Linked DNA regions of Prochlorococcus marinus XMU1402. The protein of the gene in region 1 interacts with the protein of each later gene in a pairwise test. Links are inferred from orthologs where the notes say so. Each region holds a gene or a part of one and is shown on either strand. Other genes may lie near its edges. The genes, in order: gyrA and gyrB.

Region 1 (10,592 bases):
AGAACTATTGAAACAGCGTGAGAAAGATTTAATGATGGATTTTTCTGAGAAGTTGGAATATTAAAAGTTTTATTTGCTAGAAGCAACTCACTGTTAGTTAAACCTCTATCTTCTCTTCCAAATATTATTGCTAAAGTATTAATCTTCTTAAAGGATAAAGTCCAATCAAAAATATCATCAGAAGATACAAAAAATGAATCTTTATTTACATCAATCCTTCCACAAGATGCTAGAACCAAATCACAATCAAAAATTGCTTTTTGAAGATCATCAAAAACCTTACAATGTTTAATAAATTTTTGACCTTTAAGAGCCATTTTTTTTGCTTCTAAAGAAAATATGTCGCATTTAGGAGAAACAATTCTTAATTCATCAACTTCAAAATTACTGCATAATCTAGCAACGCTACCTACATTTAAAGGGCCATTTGGTTCAACTAAAATTACCTTTAAATTAGAAAAATTTTTTCCCAAAATCATTCAAGACTATGAAGATATTTTAATAAATTTGACATATTTACAGGATCAATTTCAAAACTTGGCATAGGAGGAGTCAGGCCTCCAGTAACTTGTTTAATTATCTCTTTATCATTCAAACGTTGAGTTATTGAGTGTAAGTCTGGGCCCACTAATCCTCTTGCTGTAATTCCATGACATCCAACACAATTTATCTTAAAAAGAGCATCTCCCTCCTCAGCAGAGCCATTAAACTCAAGAGTTTCAATAATATACTTGTTATTTTCATGATGATTTACGAAAAATATTGCTAAACAAATTAATAAAACTCCAAATAAAACAAAAAATATTTTTAAGAACTCTCTTTTAAAGTCCCTTTCTGCTGCAGTTGATGAAGATGTTGACACAAAAAATAGTCTCTATGTAACAATTGTGAGTAATAAATTTAAAAAAGGCAAAAAAATGATCGAGCCTCTTCTATGTGGAATTGTTTTAGGTTTAGTTCCAATAACTCTTCTTGGATTATTCGTAAGTGCATGGAATCAATACAGAAGAGGTTCAGGGATGTTGGACATTGATTAAAAATGTTAATCTTGACTGCCCATAATTTCTTACATCTATAGTTTCCCACAAAGTACTTTTTTTAATAAATAGATTTTGAGAATGTTCACAAATAACTGTTGAATCTTTTTTTAAAAGATTACAATTAAATAATTGATTTAAAACTAATTCATGGAAATCCACATCGTATGGAGGATCTAGATAAACAAAATCGAATTTTAATTTATTTAAATCCATATTTCTAGTTGATAAGTTTCTCTCATAATCAGGTTTTGTCCATTTCAAAACGTCTTTACAAATAACTTCGATATCATTTTTCCTATTCCCTATATTCTCCAACGAGAGTAAATTTTCTAAACAAATTTTTGAGTTGATTTTGTTTTTTTCAATTGCAATGATTTTTCTTGCCCCGTGATTATAAGCTTCACAAGATATAGCACCTGTTCCACTAAATAAATCTAACCAGTTACTATTTTCAACTCTTTTGTTCAATATATTAAATATGGCCTCTCTCACTCTCAAAGTTGTAGGTCTAGTATAAGAATTATTTGGACTTTGTAGTTTTTTACCGCCTATTAATCTTAAGTTAGTTTTCATCCCTAAGAATCTGTTATTGAATATTACTCAGCCATCTTCTCAAAAGTTTTTCTCCGGTTTTCCCAGATTTTTCCGGATGAAATTGACAGGCCAATAAATTTTCATTTTCAATCATTGCAGTTAATTTTTCAGAGCCATAATCAACCTGAGCTGCAATAATATTTAAGTTATCTGGGATTGCATGATAGGAATGTACAAAATAGACCCAATTATTTAATTCTTCAAACCCAAATAAAGTATTTTTCTTGGTAGGTAAAAGTTGGCACCAACCCATGTGTGGGATTCTTTGGTTACTAATATTTGGTATTTTTTGTATTTTTCCTTTTAAAATTCCCAGCCCTTCAACTTTTCCTTCATCACTAGATTCAAAAAGGAGTTGGAGACCTAAACATATACCAAAAAAGGATTTCCCACTTTTAATCCAATTTTTCAGATCAGTAACCAAATCAGTATTTATCAGATTATTCATCGCTGGATCAAATGCTCCAACTCCGGGAAGTATTATCGCCTTACAAAGCTTAGAATCATTAAAGTTTTTAATTAATATAATTTCTTCTCCAAGACTTTCTAGAGATTTAGTTACAGAATGAATATTACCCATTCCATAGTCTATTAGTCCAATTTTATGCAAAGCTTTTAAATTTATAAATGCTTAGTTAAAGTGCTCGAAAGAGTTGCTTTTGGCACAGCCCCAACAACGGTATCAACCTTTTGACCTCCTTTAAAGATCATTAATGTAGGAATACTTCTTATTCCGTATTGACTGGCTACATTTGGATTTTCATCTGTATTTAATTTAAAAACTTTAATTTTCCCTTCAAAGTCTTTTGAGATTTCTTCTACAACCGGAGCGACCATCCTACATGGACCGCACCATGGTGCCCAAAAATCAACCAATACTGGTAGATCACTTTGCAGTACATCCTTGTCAAATGAAGAATCAGTTACGGCTGGAGCTGATGACATAATTTAAGTATTCCTTTTTGAAAATTTAGCAGGCAATTCTTTTAAGTGATGATTTCATTACAGATTAAATAATATAAGTAACAAAATATCTAAAAAAGCCCGATTAATCGGGCGATTTAGTGTGTGAGGAGTATGGGGTTTCCCCCATTATTTCATAATAACTCCTAATTAGAAAATTTTTCAAATTAATACTTAATTCACTAAGGATTTATAATTTTGCTCTAAGTGAACTACTTACCCATCCCGAGCTGCTGAGCTTTTTGATAAACCTTACCTTCTGTAAGAAGTGATGGTGCGATAACTATTTCAACTTCTTGCATTTCTTTAATATTTTTTGCCCCAAGAGTACTCATTGAGGTTCTTATGGCTCCTAATAAGTTATGTGTCCCATCATCAAGTAAGGCAGGACCTTTAATAATTCTTTCTAAGGATCCGGTAGAACCAACTTCAATTCTTGTGCCCCTTGGCAATATTGGACTTGGAGTAGCCATGCCCCAGTGAAATCCTTTACCTGGAGCGTTTGAGGATTTAGCTATTGGAGATCCAATCATTACAGCATCTGCTCCACATGCCAAACATTTACAGATATCTCCACCAGTAACAATTCCTCCATCACCAATAATAGGAATATAATGACCACTTTCTTTAAAGTAATCATTTCTTGCCGCACTACAATCAGCAATTGCAGTTGCTTGAGGGATTCCAATTCCCAATACTCCTCTTGATGTACATGCCGCTCCAGGTCCTATTCCAACCATCAATCCTGCAACTCCAGCATCCATGAGAAGTTTTGCAACTTCGTAAGTGACACAATTACCAGCTACAACTGGGACATTCATAGATTGACAGAGATCTTTAATATTTAAAGTTTCCTTACCATCCATACCAAGATGTTCAGTCGAAACAACTGTTCCTTGAAGAAAAAATAAATCTATTTTGGAATTATTAAGTGTTTCTTTAAATTTAATGGCAGCTTGAGGAGTTCCACTAAAAGCTGCTATACCTCCTCTTTCTTTCACCTCATTTATTCTTTGTACAATCAATTCCTGCTTGACCGGTTCACTGTATATTTTCTGCATTAATGGAACAAAATCATTCTTCCCGACTGATGCTATTTGGTTTAATATTTCATCAGAGTTTTCATATCGTGTTTGTATGCCCTCCATATTTATAACCCCTAGGGAACCTAATTTTGTGAGCTCTACAGCTGTATTGACATCGACAACACTATCCATGGCACTAGCAACGATCGGAACTTCTCTTTTGAAATCACCTATTGACCAAGAAGGATCAGTTAAATCGTAATCAAGTGTTCTATTACCCGGGACTAAAGCTATTTCATCGATGCCATAAGCACGCCTGACTTTTTTATTTAAACCAAGTTCAATATTCACGGTAATTTTCTCTTATTTTGAATAAATTAACAACTAAAGGGGTAATAAGCCAAGGTTTATTCAAAAACAACAGGTTTTATTTTGATTTGTGTGTAAATGTGAGTATTTGGGAATTAAATAAATCTTTTTTTTTATTCATTATGACAATCAGCGATTATCATTAAAGAAAGGATTTTTATATGTCTGATATTTTAGATTCCGATAACTCAGGATTAAGTGAAGATAATGATCGAATTATTCAGACTGACTTAAGAAATGAGATGTCTCGCTCTTATTTAGAGTATGCAATGAGCGTCATCGTTGGTCGTGCTCTTCCAGATGCCAGAGATGGATTAAAACCTGTTCATAGAAGAATTCTTTATGCAATGTATGAACTTGGTTTGACTAGCGGTAGACCATACAGAAAATGTGCAAGAGTTGTTGGAGAAGTACTTGGTAAATACCATCCGCATGGAGATACAGCAGTTTATGATGCTCTAGTCAGGATGGCTCAGGATTTCTCTATGAGGATGCCACTAATAGATGGTCATGGAAACTTTGGTTCTGTAGATAACGACCCGCCAGCAGCAATGAGATATACAGAATCTCGTTTAAAGTCTCTTACAGATGAAAGTTTGCTAGAGGATATTGAATCTGAAACTGTTGATTTCGCCGATAATTTTGACGGTTCTCAACAGGAGCCAACAGTTTTACCGGCCAGAATCCCTCAACTACTTCTAAATGGATCATCGGGAATAGCAGTAGGAATGGCAACTAATATTCCACCTCATAACTTAGGAGAATTAATTAATGGTCTTAAATCAATAATTAAAAATCCATCAATTGAAGATAGAGAACTTTTTGAAATAATTAAGGGTCCTGATTTTCCCACTGGTGGTCAAATATTAGGCAAAGATGGGATAAGAGAAACTTTCAAGACAGGGAGGGGTTCAATAACTATGAGAGGTGTAGCAAATATTGAGCAAATTAAATCCACTGGTAGGGCAGAGAAAGATGCAGTAATAATTACAGAGCTTCCGTTTCAAACTAATAAAGCTGCATTGATCGAAAGAATTGCAGACTTGGTTAACGAAAAAAAATTAGAAGGTATTTCTGATATTAGAGATGAAAGTGATCGAGATGGAATGAGAATTGTTATTGAACTAAAAAGAGATGCCTATCCACAAGTAGTTCTAAATAATTTGTTCAAGTTAACCCCTCTTCAAAATAACTTTAGTGCAAATATTCTAGCTTTAGTGAAAGGAGAGCCTACAACACTTTCACTAAGAAAAATGTTAGATGTTTTTTTAGACTTCAGAGTGGAAACAATAAGGCGAAGAACGGGATTTTTATTAAAAAAGGCGGAAGAAAGAGATCACATCGTAAAAGGTCTTTTGTTAGCATTGGAGGTTATGGATGAAATTATCAATCTAATAAGATCAGCAAAAGATACAGTTTCAGCAAGAGAAAAATTACAAACTGATCATGAGTTATCTTCCACACAGGCAGAAGCAATCTTACAAATGCAATTAAGAAGATTAACAGCCCTAGAAGCAGATAAAATTAAAGGGGAACATGATGAATTAACCAGAAAAATTAACGAATATCAGCAAATATTGAATAGTAAAGAGAGAATTTTTGAAATTATTCTTGAAGAACTTAATAAAATCGATGAGAGATTTTCCTCTCCAAGAAAAACAGAAATACTCGATTTAGGCGGTGGTCTAGATGATATTGATCTTATCGCTAATGACAGATCAGTAGTTTTATTAACTGAAGCAGGTTATTTAAAAAGAATGCCTGTTAATGAATTCGAATCTACAAGTCGTGGGTCAAGAGGTAAAGCTGGAACAAAGAAACAAGAAGATGATGAAGTGAAATTATTTATAAGCTGTAACGATCATGATACTCTTTTGCTTTTTAGTGATAGAGGAGTATCTTATGCTCTTCCAGCATATAGAGTTCCCATGAGTAGCAGAACCGCCAAAGGTACACCATCTGTTCAACTTCTACCAATACCAAGAGAAGAAAAGATAACTTCACTTGTCGCAGTAGATTCTTTTGATAACGATTGTTATCTATTGATGCTAACGAAGGCTGGATTTATAAAAAGAACTTCACTTTCTGCTTTCTCAAAAATCAGATCAAATGGATTAATAGCTATAAATCTCGAGGATGGGGACGCTTTGACTTGGGTTAGATTATCAAAAGAAGGCGATAGTGTTTTGATTGGATCAAGAACAGGAATGGCGATTCATTTCAGATTAGATTTTAATGAATTAAGGCCACTTGGCAGGACAGCAAGAGGGGTTAAATCAATGAACTTGAGAGAAGGAGACAATCTAGTTTCTATGGATGTTTTAACATCTAACTTGGTTGATCAATTGGCTAAAATTGATGATCTCACAGAAGATCTTGATGATAATGTTGAGGGAAACTTCTCAGATGGTCCATGGGTATTAATAGCCAGTTCATTTGGACTAGGGAAGAGAGTACCTGTAGCTCAGTTTAGATTACAAAAAAGAGCAGGCATGGGTTTGAGAGCAATAAAATTTAGAATTAAAGATGATCAGCTTGTTTGTTTAAAGGTCCTTGGCGAGGGAGAAGAATTACTACTTGTGACCGAAAAAGGAGTAATAGTAAGAACAAACGCAGATAAAATCTCTCAGCAATCTAGGGCAGCTACAGGAGTAAAATTACAAAGATTAGACGACGGTGATCATTTATCTGAAGTGGTATTGGTACCCCATGAACAAATAGAGGGAAAAGACCAACCTAGCTCAGTTGAACAAAATTAAAGGCCTTATGGTTAGCTAAATAATATGGAAATACTTGATATTTTAATTTTAGGTTCAGGTCCTGCAGCATTATGTTTAGCTTCAGAATTAGCCAAGCAGGATCTTAATATTAAGGGAATATCAACAAAATCTCCAAATGAAAAATGGGAGAATACCTATGGTATCTGGGCATCTGAATTAGAAGAATTAGGATTAGAGTCTTTGTTATCTCATCGGTGGTGTGAAACAGTTAGTTTTTTTGGGGATGGGGAAAATAAAAAAGGGGATACTCCGACAAAACACAACTATGATTATGGTTTAATAAATCAAGAAGCCTTTCAAAATGAGCTTTTAAAAAAATGTAAAGGGATTGAATGGTTGAATGAAACAGCAAAAGACATTAAAGAAAAAAATAAACTATCTGAGGTAATTTGTTTTTCAGGCCTCAAAATAAAGGCGAGATTAGTTATTGACGCAAGTGGTCATAAAAGTAACTTTGTAAAAAGACCAGTTCAAAATGAAATTGCTCAACAAGCTGCTTACGGAATTGTAGGTAAATTTACATCACCACCTGTTAATAAAGAACAATTTGTTCTAATGGATTTTCGTCCAAATCATTTAAACAATGAAGAAAAGTTATCATCCCCTTCCTTTCTTTATGCAATGGACCTTGGCAACGAGACTTTTTTTGTTGAAGAAACTTCATTGGCTAGTTATCCAGCATTATCTCAAGAAAATCTTAAAAAAAGACTTTATAAAAGACTTAATAGTAAAGGTGTCGAGGTAAGTGAAATTTTTCATGAAGAGAATTGCCTTTTCCCTATGAATTTACCCCTCCCATTTAAAAAACAATTTGTTCTTGGTTTTGGAGGATCTGCAAGTATGGTTCATCCTGCGTCAGGATACATGGTTGGATCTTTATTAAGAAGGGCTCCACTCCTTGCACAAAAATTAGCAATCTTTTTAAAAGAACCTAATCTAAGCTCTCTGGAACTCGCAACAAAAGGCTGGGAAATCCTATGGCCTTATGAGTTAACACAAAGGCATAAACTTTACCAATACGGCCTAAGAAGATTGATGAGTTTTGACGAAAGTAGATTAAGAAGCTTTTTCTCAAATTTCTTTAGATTATCAACCAATGAATGGGTAGGTTTTCTTACTAATACACTTCCACTTCCAAAACTAATTTACGTAATGAGTAAGATGTTTATAAATTCCCCTCTAAAAGTAAAATTAGGAATGCTCAAGTTAAATTAGTATATTTATTTTCGCCAATCATCAATATTAATTTTTTGGAAAACTTTATCCTCTTCCTCAATATCTTCAAGAAATTTTAAATTAATATTGGAATGATTTCTAATCATTTCAACCAATTTCCAGAACCTGAATAAGTGCCTTTCTATTCTCTCTTTTGCGAGCTCAGTTGTGGTTCCAGCTCTTAGAATAAAACTCCAATCTGAAGACTGAGAAAGAAGTAGTTCTCTCGCAGCTTGATTGAAGAGTCTTTGAGATAAATCATTATTAAAATTTCCCAGGCACAAATCTACAAATGTTGAGCCTGCCTTTGTGATTTCTGGAACGATCCATGCATTTGCATCATTAATCCAGTAATTATGGTAACCACCTTGCCCCCAGCTTGATGGCGATGGATCACAAATCTGAAGATTCGGTTTTTGCATTAAGAATTCTTTTAAATTTGTAAGCTTAATTGAATATTTACTAGAGTTCTTTAGTATATTTTCAATAAAAAAAGGTCCCTCATACCACCAATGACCAAATAACTCTGCATCAAATGGAGCTACCAATAAAGGCTTAAAGGAGGAGGATAAAGTCAATTTCTCTAATTGTTTGGATCTCGCTAGAAGATAGGCATCAGCATGTTCTGCCGCCTTATTTTTGGCTTCATTTTCAAGGTAAAACTCTTTTTCCCCTAAAGAAATGTTTTCATCTGTAATCTTATGAAACTTTAAACCCAAAGGTCTTTTTGTTGAAATGCCCTTCTTTTGGAGCTTTAAGACAGGTAATTCCCACCCCAAATCTTTATGAAATTCCCTATATACTTTGTCGCCAGGGAACCCATCCTTAGCAGACCAAACGGGCAAGGTTGACTCACTATCTCTCCCGAAAAATGCCACTCCTTTTTTCGAACATATTGGAGCATATACACCATACCTAGGCCTTGGTGCGGAGTTTAAAATCCCGTGTCCGTCTAAGATTGTATATCTAATTCCAGAATTAAATAGCAGTTCATCTAAACCCTCATAATATGCGCATTCAGGTAACCAAATACCTAAGGGCTTTGTTTTAAAAATATTTTCATGGTTCCTAATGGCTGTATTGATTTGTCCTATTACAGTTTCAGGGTTCTCCCTTAAAATTGGAAGATATCCATGAGTAGCAGCACAAGTAAGAATATCCAAATTTCCAGAGTTATTTAAAACCCTGAACTTCTCAATTAAATTTCCAGAACAATTTTGCCAGTATGAGAATTTATCATTAAGGTTTTTGAATAAAAAAGCAGATGCATTTTTTTCTTCTAGTGGCAGTTCGTTTAGGAAATCGTTCCTTGTTTTAATCCAGCTTGGGAAAGTCTCTTGAATTTTTTTATTATTTAGAAGTGATAATAATGTTGGAGACAAACTAATAGTAAGTTTTGTATTTTCAGGGTTTTCATTTTTGGAAGATTCTATTGATTGAAGTAGTGGTATATAACATTCGAGAATCGCCTGAAATAACCAATCCTCTTCTAAAGAGTTTTTTTCATTTTTCCTGACATAAGGTAAATGAGCATGTAAAACTATCGCTAACTGACCTAGAACATTTTTTTGGGGGTAACGCCCATTCATACTTTTTATAATTTATGCCTGAAATTCTATAAAAAACCAAAATAACCTTTAAAAAAGGAAGCTTTGATCATAAAAGAATACTTTAAAAATTTAAGTATTTTATTTTTTTTTTCAGAATTTTAACCAATTTTATTTAAGTTATAAAGTTTCAGCAAATTATTATTGAACTAAAGCTAGTCAATTTTTTTTAATTAGCTTAATATAAGTTTAGTTCATCCTTCTGATGTCAAAAGATCCTGGAAGAATTTTGATATTTGATACAACTCTTCGAGATGGAGAGCAATCTCCTGGTGCCAGTTTAAATCTCGAAGAAAAACTTGCTATTGCCCATCAATTAGCAAGATTAGGAGTAGATGTTATTGAAGCTGGATTCCCTTTTGCAAGTCCAGGAGATTTTAAAGCTGTTAATAAAATTGCTAATTCAGTCGGGAAAGAAAATGGCCCTATAATATGCGGTTTAGCTAGAGCGTCTAAAGGAGATATAAAAGCATGTTACGAAGCAGTAAGTCCAGCCCCAAAAAAAAGAATACATACTTTTATTGCAACAAGTGATATTCATCTTAAACATAAACTTAAAAAATCCAGAAAAGATGTCCTTCAAATAGTTCCAGAAATGGTTAATTATGCAAAATCATTAGTAGATGATATTGAGTTTTCTTGTGAAGATGCCTCAAGGAGTGATCCTGACTTTTTATACGAAGTTATTCAACTAGCAATTTCCGCAGGAGCAACAACAATAAATATCCCTGACACTGTTGGATTTACAACTCCTAGTGAATTTGGCAAATTGATTGCAGATATAAATAAAAATGTTCCGAATATTCAAGAGGCAGTAATCTCGGTTCACGGTCATAATGATTTAGGTTTAGCAGTTGCCAATTTTCTAGAGGCAGTAAAAAATGGGGCGAGACAATTAGAGTGTACGATAAATGGAATTGGAGAAAGAGCAGGGAATGCTTCTCTAGAAGAATTGGTAATGGCATTGCATGTTAGGAAAAGTTTTTTTAATAGTTTTTT
Region 2 (10,435 bases), on another replicon or contig:
TAAATAACCTGCATAAGTTAGAAGTACTACCCATATCAAGCTCCCAAATGTAGTCCAAATCAAAAATTTTCTTAATGGCATAAGTTCTATGCCAGCGGGAACTGAAATAAGAGTTCTTATGCCTGGTACTAAACGCCCCCAAAAAACTAAAGAAACCCCGTATTTATCAAACCATCTTTTACTTTTAATTAAATCATTAGAAGAAATACCCAGATATTTTCCTTGTTTATCTAAAAAATTTGAAAGTCTTTTTTCATTTACTAATCTACCTAAGTAATACCAAGGCAATGACCCTAAAATAGTACCAAGTAATCCACAAAAAACTAAAATATAAAAATTTAATTTTTGTTGATAAACGAAAAAACCTCCCAAAGGCATAATAATTTCCGAAGGTATTGGGGGTATTATGTTTTCTAAAAACATAGCCAAACAAATAGTGAGGTATGCAATTATTGAATTCTTTTCAACAGCCAAGCTAATGTAGTCGGGGATTGAAGTAAGAAAATTTACAAAAATTAGGCTCAAACTTAATATCTATAAAGCTCTGGTTTATAAGGTCCATCTACAGAAACATTAATATAATCAGCTTGTTCTTTGGTTAATTTTGTTAATTTTGCACCAATTTTATCAAGATGTAATCTAGCTACCATTTCATCTAAGTGTTTTGGTAAAACATAAACCTCTTTAGAATATTCTTCGGATTTATTGAAAAGTTCAATTTGAGCTAAGACTTGATTAGTAAAAGAATTACTCATAACAAAACTTGGATGTCCAGTGGCACAACCTAAGTTGACTAATCTACCTTCAGCTAAAAGGATTATTTTATTGCCACTCGGTAAAGTTATGTGATCAACCTGTGGCTTAATATTCTCCCATGGATAATCTTTCAATGAAGCCACATCAATTTCATTATCGAAATGGCCAATATTACAAACTATGGCCTCATCTTTCATCTTGACAAGATTCTCGTTTTTTATTACCTGATAGTTCCCAGTTGCCGTAACAAATATATCTATATCCTCCACAACATCGTCCAATGTAACGACGCTAAAACCTTCCATTGCCGCTTGAAGAGCACAAATTGGATCAACTTCAGCAACTTTTACAATTGCACCAAGTCCTCTTAAAGACTGGGCTGAGCCTTTACCTACGTCACCAAAACCCATTACTAAAGCAACTTTCCCAGCAATCATCACGTCAGTAGCACGCTTTATGCTATCAACTAAAGATTCTCGGCAGCCATATAGATTATCAAATTTGCTCTTAGTTACTGAATCATTAACGTTAATAGCAGGAAAAGGTAGAGCATTTTGCTTTTGCAGTTGATAAAGTCTTGCAACTCCAGTTGTAGTTTCTTCAGTGACGCCAATAATATTACTCTTAATTCTAGAATAAAAGTTACTATCATTTTCCAACTTGTATTTTATAGATTTGAATAAAGCAATTTCTTCTTCATTACCAGGATTATTTAAAACAGATAAGTCTTTTTCTGCTTTAATACCAAGTATCAATAATCCAGTTGCGTCTCCCCCATCATCAAGAATCATATTCGGAGAGTCGGAGCCCCAATCAAGAATGTAGTGAGTATACTGCCAATATTCATCGAGAGTCTCACCTTTTTTTGCATATACAGAAATTCCTTGATCTGCGATAGCTGCAGCAGCATGATCTTGAGTTGAAAAAATATTGCATGAAGCCCATTTCACTTCTGCGCCAAGATCAACAAGAGTTTCTATTAATACTGCTGTCTGAATAGTCATATGAAGGCTTCCAGCTATTTTTGCACCTTTTAGTGGTTTTTCAGATTTATATTTATCTCTTAGCGCCATTAATCCTGGCATTTCTGTTTCGGCAATTTTAATTTCTTTGCGACCAAAATCTGATAAAGAGATATCAGCAATTACGTAATCAGGTGTAGAGGTCTTAAGTGAATTTGCGATAACCATATCTTGTAAATACTTTTTCTACTAAACTATAAATGATTTTTGAGTAATTTTGTGTTTGTTGAGAATTTAGAAGAAACTTTAAATTTAGGAAAAAAAATTTCACACAAATTAAATCCCCAATCGATTGTTTTATTACAGGGTCCTATTGGAGCTGGAAAAACTTCATTTGTTCAAGGGATTGCTAAAGGCCTATCAATCTCTGAGGAAATTACAAGCCCTACATTTGCTTTATCGCATCACTATAACTCAGGAAAAATTCCACTAATTCACCTTGATTTATACAGATTAGAAAATGTTTCTTCAGCAAGAGAAGTTTTTTTTTCAGAAGAAGAAGAGGCAATGCAAAAACAGGCAATTTTAGTAATTGAATGGCCAGAATTAATAGAACCAGTTATTGATAATTTCTGGAAAGTAGAAATTAGTTACGCAAAAAATTATGGAAGAAACTACGAAATAAGAGATCCAAAAAATTTATTAACCTTCTCATAATCGGGCTGTTGCTCAATGGCGCCTTCACCAAGACAAGTCAATAATCCACAAACACCTGCGAACTTAATGCAATCTTCAACCTCTAGTTTATTTGAAGGGTAGCCAGAAGAAATTAATTTTGAAATTAAGCCAGCTAGAAAAGCATCGCCTGCCCCAGTTGTATCAACAATTTTTTGTGAAGTTGGGTTTTCGGTAATTCCCTGGAATCTATTGATGTACCATGAAACGGGGTTTTTCCCATCAGTTATTATTACATCTGGCCTATTAGACAATTGTTGAGAAATTAGCAAGGGATTTTCATCCTCAAAGAACAAAGTTGCTTCCTCCTTAGCAAGTTTTAAAACATTTGCATGATTTAAAAAGTTCTTGATTAAATTAACTCTAGCCGCTTTACTAATTTCTGATGAAAAACTTGAATGATCCCAAAAGACCTCTCTCCAATTCAAATCAATAACTACTTTGACTCCCAATTTTTTAGCCTGTTCAAGAAGAAAAAAAATAGTCTCAGCTGATCTTGGAGATGATAATAAGATCGTTCCTGTAACCAAATATTTTGTTTCCAGAAAAGATTTATCCAAATTTAAAATTTCTTTTTCGATTAATTTCTTACTTAGAACTTCATCTGCAAAGCATGAATGAGGACTTTGCTCAAAGCCTGAAAAAAAACGATCTCCAAATTGATCTCTATCTACATTAACCACGCGAGTAGCTGAATCATTATCTAATTGCAAGAAATCTAAATTAACGTCTAATTCATTAAATTGAGTAATAAATTTTTTTCCATAATCATCATTACCCAAACTTCCTATAAATGTTGAATCTATTTTTAATTTTCTTAATGCACAAGCAACATTCGCCGGAGCACCTCCCAAAAAATCTGTAAATCCCTGATTTGATTTATTTCTAATTCTGTCTATTAAAGCCTCTCCTATGCATATGACCTTTTCCCTTTTCATAAAATTAGCGCTTTTTCTTAACTTAGAATAATTTATTAAAAACGAATAATTTTTTTTTGAATTAAAGTTTAATTAAAAGAATATTATTTGTGTCTTTAAATAAATCTGAAACTTGGAAATGGGAAAATTGGGAAATTTCATGGTCTCTATCAAAAGAATCTACTTCTGAAAAAGATATTAAAATTTTATTAGTTCATGGATTTGGGGCATCAAAAAACCACTGGAGACATAATCAAGATTTTCTTGGTAAATTTTCTAACTGCTACGCAATTGACTTATTAGGATTTGGAAAAAGCAGTCAGCCAAGTGCTTTATTAAATTACGAACCTTATAAAGCAAGCTCAATTAAATATTCATTTGATTTATGGGGTAATCAGATATCAACATTTTGTGAAGAGGTAATAAAATCTCCTGTTTACTTAGTAGGAAACTCAATTGGTGGTGTTATTGCATTGAAAGCTGCTGAAATTCTCAAAGATAAATGTAAGGGAGTCATTTTGATTGATTGTGCACAAAGAACTATGGATGATAAACGTTTAAAAAAAAGCAATATCTTAATGAATCTACTGAGACCCGTTCTTAAAACGATAGTCAGACAAAGAGTAATTAGTAATACACTTTTTACAAGAGCTGCTAATCCAAAAGTTATAAAGAAAATACTTGAACAAGCTTACCCTTCAGGAAAAAATATCGATGATGAATTAATTGAAATACTATATCAACCGACTAAGAGGTCAAACTCTAAAGAAGCATTTCGTGGCTTTATTAACTTATTTGATGACTATCTTGCTACAGACCTGTTCGATAAGATTCACAAACCAATCCAATTGATCTGGGGAGAAAAAGATCCCTGGGAATCTTTAAGTGAAGCAAAAAAATGGAAGAAAGAATTTAGGAATATTAAAAGATTAGACATTATTGAAGGTGCTGGACATTGTCCTCATGATGAAGAACCTGAAAAGACAAATAAATTAATATTAGATTTCCTTCAAGAGACAAAATAAGCTTCCACGTTATCACTAAGCCTTCTCAAACCTCGTAGTCCATCTCTTTCTAGATTTCTTACACGATCTCTGCTTATCCCCAATACCCTTCCTATACCTGTAAGAGACATTGGCTCATCACCATCCATACCATATCTCATCCTTAAAACTCTACATTGCAGATCAGGTAATTGATGTAAAAGAGAATGAAGATCACCTCTCATACAATCCATTTCTATTTGTTCATCGGGTAAATCCTCACCACCTGCTAATAAATCTAGTAGAACAGTATCCTCACCATCACCAACTTTTGTTTCTAGACTTACTGGCTGTCCAGCTTTGCACATTAAATCTTTAACGTCTTCTTCAGGAAGCTCTACGTATTTCGCAAGTTCACTAACTGTTGGAGTTCTAGACATTTCTTGACTCAACTCCCTTTGACCTTTTTTCAACTTATTTAGCATTTCAGTTATATGAATTGGAAGTCTTATTGCCCTACTTTTTTCAGCGATTGCTCTAGTGATACCTTGCCTAATCCACCAGTATGCATATGTTGAAAACTTATAACCTCTGGCTGGATCAAATTTTTCAACTCCTCTTACCAATCCAATAGTTCCCTCTTGTATTAAATCTAATAACTCCATATTTCTTTTAGTATATTTTTTTGCAACACTTACGACCAGCCTTAGATTTGCGGCAACCATTCTTTCTTTAGCTCTCTGTCCAGCTCTTAATCTTTTTTTGATGATGGAAGTAGACATATTTAGTTTGATTGACAATTCTTCAATACTTGGCTTATCTCCTGTTAATTCAATAATTTCCAATTCTGCCCTTTCGACTTGCATATATTCTTGGACCTGCCTACCAAGAGTGATTTCTTGCTCGTGAGATAGTAAAGGAACTCTACCTATATCTCTCAAATAAGATCTAACAAGATCGACATCGTTACTAGCTTTTAGACTTGATATTGTCGCTAATTTATTCTCACTTAATGTTTCAGAAGACATGAAAGCTAAATGTTGTTTTGTAAACAATACCATTAAGAAATGTAAAGTTAAACAAAAAAATCCACAATTTTACAAAAATGAGAATTTATACCTAGTTGATTAGGGTTAATTAAGAGTTTAACAACCATTTTGCAGTACTTAGATAAATAAATACACCTGCAATATCAGTAACAGTTGTTATGAACGGAGAGGACATTAGGGCTGGATCTAATTTCATCTTGTCAAAAAGTAAAGGGAGAATAGCGCCGGTTGTAGCAGCTAAAGTCGTTATTGATATTAAGCTTATCCCTACCGCAGAAGCTATTAAGGGACCTTCTCCTTGCCACCAAGCGAAAGGGAATACCACTAACATCATCAATATCCCCAAAAGAGCTCCTGTTATTGCCTCTTTAACCACTGCCTTAATGGCTCCAAGAGACTTCAATTTTTGAGTACTTAAACCTCTAATGACAACAGTTGAACTTTGAGCACCAACATTTCCTCCAGTTCCTATAAGTAGAGGGATAAATGCAGCTAATAAAACTATTTCTTTCAATATTTGATCATTCATAGCAATAACTTTTGTTGTCAAACCATTTGCAAAAACCAAAATTAATAACCATAAAATTCTTCGACGAGCTATCGTAAACAATCCACTTTGAAAATAATCATCTTCATCACCAGGTTGAACCGCTCCTGCTGCATAAATATCTCTTGTTGCTTCTTGCTCAATAACATCAATTAAATCATCTACAGTTACAATTCCAACAAGTCTTTTTTCTTTATCAACAACTGGTAAAGCTAAAAAATCATATCTTTGAATTGCTCTTGCGACCTCTTCTTGATTCGTATTAGTAGAAATATTAACCACATCTCTGGTCATAACATCTCCAATTGGCTTAGAGGGTTCAGCAGTGACAAGATCTCTCAAAGAAAGAATACCCGTTAAATGCCTTTCTTTATCCGTAACATATAAGCTATAAATTGTTTCTGTAAATGGAGCTCTTTTTCTGACTAAAGCAAGGGCCTCTGCCGCTGTTTGCATTTCTTTAAGGTCTATGAATTCAGTTGTCATTAACCTTCCAGCAGTTTCAGGCTCATACCCAAGTAATTCAGCTGTTACTTTCCTTTCGCCGGGACTTAAAGCGGACAAAAATTTTCGTACAACTTTTGCAGGTAATTCATCAAAGAGTTGAACCCTATCATCAGGGGACATTTTCTCAACTATTTCTAAAACTTCTCCTGAACGAAGTCTATCTAATAAAGTTTGTTGAACTATTGGATCTAAATATTCATAAACCTCAATTGCCTCATTTTTCTTTAACAAACGAAATGCTAAAGCCTGCAATATTAATGGAAGACTTCCAATAGCATCTGCGATATCTACAGGTTGAGATGGTTCTAGAAGTAACTTTGCCTCATCATAATTTCCTGCGACGAGCAAATCTTCAAGTTGAATAGTAATATTTTCTCGAGTACTTAAATCTGAAGATAAAGATGTAACCGTTTCATGATTATTTTCATTCATAAATATAATTCCCTTTCAAAGTGACATCACTATTATATGAAATCTAATTAATTTTTCTACTGATCCAGAACCCGAAATACATCGTGAATAGATTTATGAAAATGATCAAATTTAAAAAAATTATAAATTTAAGCCAATCTCCTTGATTAAGAATTGGGTACAAAAAATATATAAATCCACTAAACGATGTGAAGCAAGAAAAAAAACCACTTAATAAAATTTTTTCGCTTGTGTAACTTAATTTTTTACTGATAATACAACCAACGAAAAATGATCCAATTATTGAAATAATAAAGTTATTTTCTACAAATAATCTTAAAAAAGTTGCTAGATAACAAGCAATTAGAATATAAAAAAAATTTTTTATTTTCACTTTAAAATAATTTAATCAAATAAAAACCTAAATAAAAAAACATAAAAGAAAAAAATATTACTTCAATATAGTGAAAAAATAATTTGAAGAATTTCCTTTTTTTAAATAAATTAAATAGTTGCTTTATGAAGGAAGAAAATGTACTAAGACACCCTAAAAAACCTGTATACAATAAAAATAATATTTCATTATCAATAAAATTTAGGGCTACTAAAATTCCCAAAAAAAATGAAGCAACAAAGTTGACGATAGTATTACTCTGAATAGCAAAACCTATATTTATCTTAAAATTATTTTTTATAAATATTCTTAGTATTAATCCAAAAGTGCTGCCAATTAAAATAATAGCTATTGAATAAACATCCAAAATTTACATTTTTATCCAGCCTTTTAAAATCTTATTAGGATTGTCTAGAAATTTATTAGAAGCCAATTCAACCCTAACCCAAGTTTCGCTTTCGCTGACTTTCCAATTTCGCAAAATTGACAAAGTTGTACCTATATCAAGAACTAATAATTCATTAGCATGAATTTCAGGAGAAGAATAGAGAAAGGTATTGGAACTCAATATTATTTCATTTGTATTATGAGAAAACTTATTTTGGCTTAAACTTTTTTGAATTCCACCAGCCGGTAACGTAATCGGCGCAATTAATGCAAAAATAATTAAGCAAAAATTCTTCAGAAGATTATTAATCATATATCTAAAGTTGCCAAATCTAGGTTACTACTATGAGTTTCAATAAATTCTCTTCTTGGTGCAACTTTATCTCCCATTAATATATTAAATATTCTGTCAGCTTCAAGTGCGTCTTCAATTTCAACCCTTTTCATCATCCTAGTTTGAGGATTCATAGTTGTATCCCATAATTGTTTTGGCATCATCTCTCCTAATCCCTTAAATCTTTGGATATTATAATTTGCATTTTCTCCAAAATCTGCAATTATGTCTTTCAATTGATTCTCGTTATAGCAATATTTATGATTCTTACCTCTTTCAACTTTATAAAGGGGAGGACAAGCAATGTATATAAAACCATTTTCAACAAGTTCTCTTTGATACCTATAAAAAAATGTTAATAATAAAGTTCTTATATGCGCACCGTCAACATCAGCATCCGTCATAATTACAACTCTGTGATATCTCAAAGAGTTAACATCAAATTCCTCTCCTTTAATTCCTAATCCAAGAGCTGTTATTAGTGACTGAATTTCTGTATTTTTATATATTTTAGTATCATCAGTTTTTTCGATATTAAGAATTTTACCCCTTAGAGGCAAAATAGCCTGAAAATTTCTATCTCTTCCTTGCTTGGCGGAACCTCCCGCAGAATCTCCCTCAACAATATAAATTTCTGATTCTGAAGGATCTCTAGAGCTGCAATCTGCTAATTTACCAGGCAAAGTTGAACTTTCAAGAACACTTTTTCTTCTGACCAATTCCCTAGCCCTTCTTGCAGCTTCTGCTGCATTAAATGATTGAATTGCCTTTTCAAGGATCAAATCTAAAATTCCAGGATTGAATTCCATATATTTTGTAAGAGCTTCTCCAATTAGAGAATCAACAATTCCTCTTACTTCAGTATTCCCCAATTTTGTTTTCGTTTGTCCTTCAAATTCAGGATCAGGAACTTTAACTGATAAAACTACAGTCAATCCCTCTCTAATATTTTCGCCAGCCAAATTTTTTTCAATATCTTTTCTTTTACCTCTTTTTTTTGCAAGATTATTGAATGTTCTTGTCAAAACTGTTTTTAATCCTTCAATATGAGTACCCCCATCAATAGTTCTAATATTATTGGCAAAGCCTAAAATATTATCTGAATAAACATCTGAACACCATTGCAAAGCTGCTTCTACATAAACATTTTCTTTCTGTGAGTCAACATAAATTATCTCAGGATGAATAGAATCCTTTTCTTTATTCATGTATTGAACATATTCTTTAATACCTCCTTGATATAAATAAATTTCTTCTTTGAAAGAACCATCAGACAATTGATTACGCTCATCTCTAAAAACAATTTTTACGCCCCCATTTAGATAAGCTAGTTCTCTTAACCTAGATGAAAGAAGATTATATTCAAATTCGATGCCTCCAGAAAAAATTGTTTTATCGGGTTTAAAACAAATAGTGGTTCCTTTTTTAAAAGGCTTTATGGACTGCTTTTTAGATTGCAATTCGCCCTGAGATAAACCTTTTTCAAAGCGTTGATTAAACTCACTACCATCCCTAAAGACAGTTACATTAACCCATTCACTTAAAGCATTAACTACAGATATTCCTACTCCATGCAAACCACCAGAAACTTTATAACCGCCACTCCCAAATTTTCCTCCTGCATGAAGAACAGTCAGTACAGTTTCCAAAGCACTTTTTCCCGTCCTTGGATGAACATCTGTTGGGATGCCTCGTCCATTATCTGAAATTAAAGCTGATCCATCTGCGCGAAGCACTATTTCTATATGATCACAGTGTCCTGCAAGTGCTTCATCAACTGAATTATCAACGACTTCATATACAAGATGATGTAAGCCTCTAGGACCTGTAGAACCTATATACATCCCAGGACGTTTACGAACCGGTTCTAATCCTTCTAAAACCTGAATCTGATCTGCACCATAATCATCTGAGATTTTATTAGATCTTTTGTCCTCGCTCATTTAATATAAAAAAAATTAAATTTTTAAAAATTGTTATTTTTAAAAGGTCTTTCATTAAATTTACCACTGCAATAAGAGAAAGGCTCGAAGTCTATGAAAATTTTAATCTCTTTCATTAAATAATTAGTAGATTTTTCTTCAGAACCTAATATGTCTTCTTATCCACCATGTGTAATTGTTTTAATTGGACCCACAGCAAGTGGTAAAACAGAATTAGCTATAGAAATTGCTGATTACTTTAAAACTCGTATACATAATATAGATTCTAGACAAATTTATAAGTCTATGGATATTGGGACAGCAAAGCCATCTGAGATTCAACAAAAACAAATAAAACATTTTCTAATAGATATTGAAGAACCTATCCATCCAATAAATGTAAAACAATTTCAAGAAATTGCTGAAAAATCAATCAAAAGTGAAATCCAAAAAAATCATTTACCTTTTCTTGTTGGAGGAAGTGGTTTATATATGAACTCAATAACAAAAGGGTTTTTTGTACCAGATGTC

What was found.
Region 2: the proteins of gyrA (region 1) and gyrB interact in binary tests that used the Escherichia coli proteins (3 or more experiments, as listed by UniProt). The link is inferred for Prochlorococcus marinus XMU1402 from one-to-one orthologs.

What each region holds. Positions count from the first base shown.
Region 1 is NZ_JAAORD010000001.1:994,175-1,004,766, forward strand. What follows is about bases 3,825-6,951. They hold gyrA (DNA gyrase subunit A), read left to right. Parts: upstream 3,825-4,152; coding sequence 4,153-6,750; downstream 6,751-6,951. Other genes in these bases: HA141_RS05800 (GuaB3 family IMP dehydrogenase-related protein), read right to left, coding at 3,825-3,973; crtL (lycopene beta cyclase), read left to right, coding at 6,775-6,951. In the rest of the region: HA141_RS05770 (RNA methyltransferase), read right to left, coding at 1-479; HA141_RS09770 (cytochrome c), read right to left, coding at 476-862; petG (cytochrome b6-f complex subunit V), read left to right, coding at 918-1,037; 16S rRNA (guanine(966)-N(2))-methyltransferase RsmD, read right to left, coding at 1,014-1,613; imidazole glycerol phosphate synthase subunit HisH, read right to left, coding at 1,627-2,244; trxA (thioredoxin), read right to left, coding at 2,256-2,579; more of HA141_RS05800, read right to left, coding at 2,810-3,824; more of crtL, read left to right, coding at 6,952-7,986; HA141_RS05815 (glycoside hydrolase family 57 protein), read right to left, coding at 7,992-9,575; HA141_RS05820 (2-isopropylmalate synthase), read left to right, coding at 9,799-10,592. UniProt on the Escherichia coli protein: A type II topoisomerase that negatively supercoils closed circular double-stranded (ds) DNA in an ATP-dependent manner to maintain chromosomes in an underwound state.
Region 2 is NZ_JAAORD010000002.1:527,195-537,629, forward strand. The notes cover bases 7,442-10,411. They hold gyrB (DNA topoisomerase (ATP-hydrolyzing) subunit B), read right to left. Parts: upstream 9,926-10,411; coding sequence 7,958-9,925; downstream 7,442-7,957. Other genes in these bases: HA141_RS09175 (FluC/FEX family fluoride channel), read right to left, coding at 7,442-7,628; HA141_RS09180 (hypothetical protein), read right to left, coding at 7,632-7,961; miaA (tRNA (adenosine(37)-N6)-dimethylallyltransferase MiaA), read left to right, coding at 10,076-10,411. Outside these bases: HA141_RS09140 (DedA family protein), read right to left, coding at 1-525; ahcY (adenosylhomocysteinase), read right to left, coding at 528-1,946; tRNA (adenosine(37)-N6)-threonylcarbamoyltransferase complex ATPase subunit type 1 TsaE, read left to right, coding at 1,998-2,435; HA141_RS09155 (carbohydrate kinase family protein), read right to left, coding at 2,393-3,391; HA141_RS09160 (alpha/beta fold hydrolase), read left to right, coding at 3,481-4,395; HA141_RS09165 (RpoD/SigA family RNA polymerase sigma factor), read right to left, coding at 4,380-5,381; mgtE (magnesium transporter), read right to left, coding at 5,491-6,888; more of HA141_RS09175, read right to left, coding at 7,263-7,441; more of miaA, read left to right, coding at 10,412-10,435. UniProt on the Escherichia coli protein: DNA gyrase negatively supercoils closed circular double-stranded DNA in an ATP-dependent manner to maintain chromosomes in an underwound state.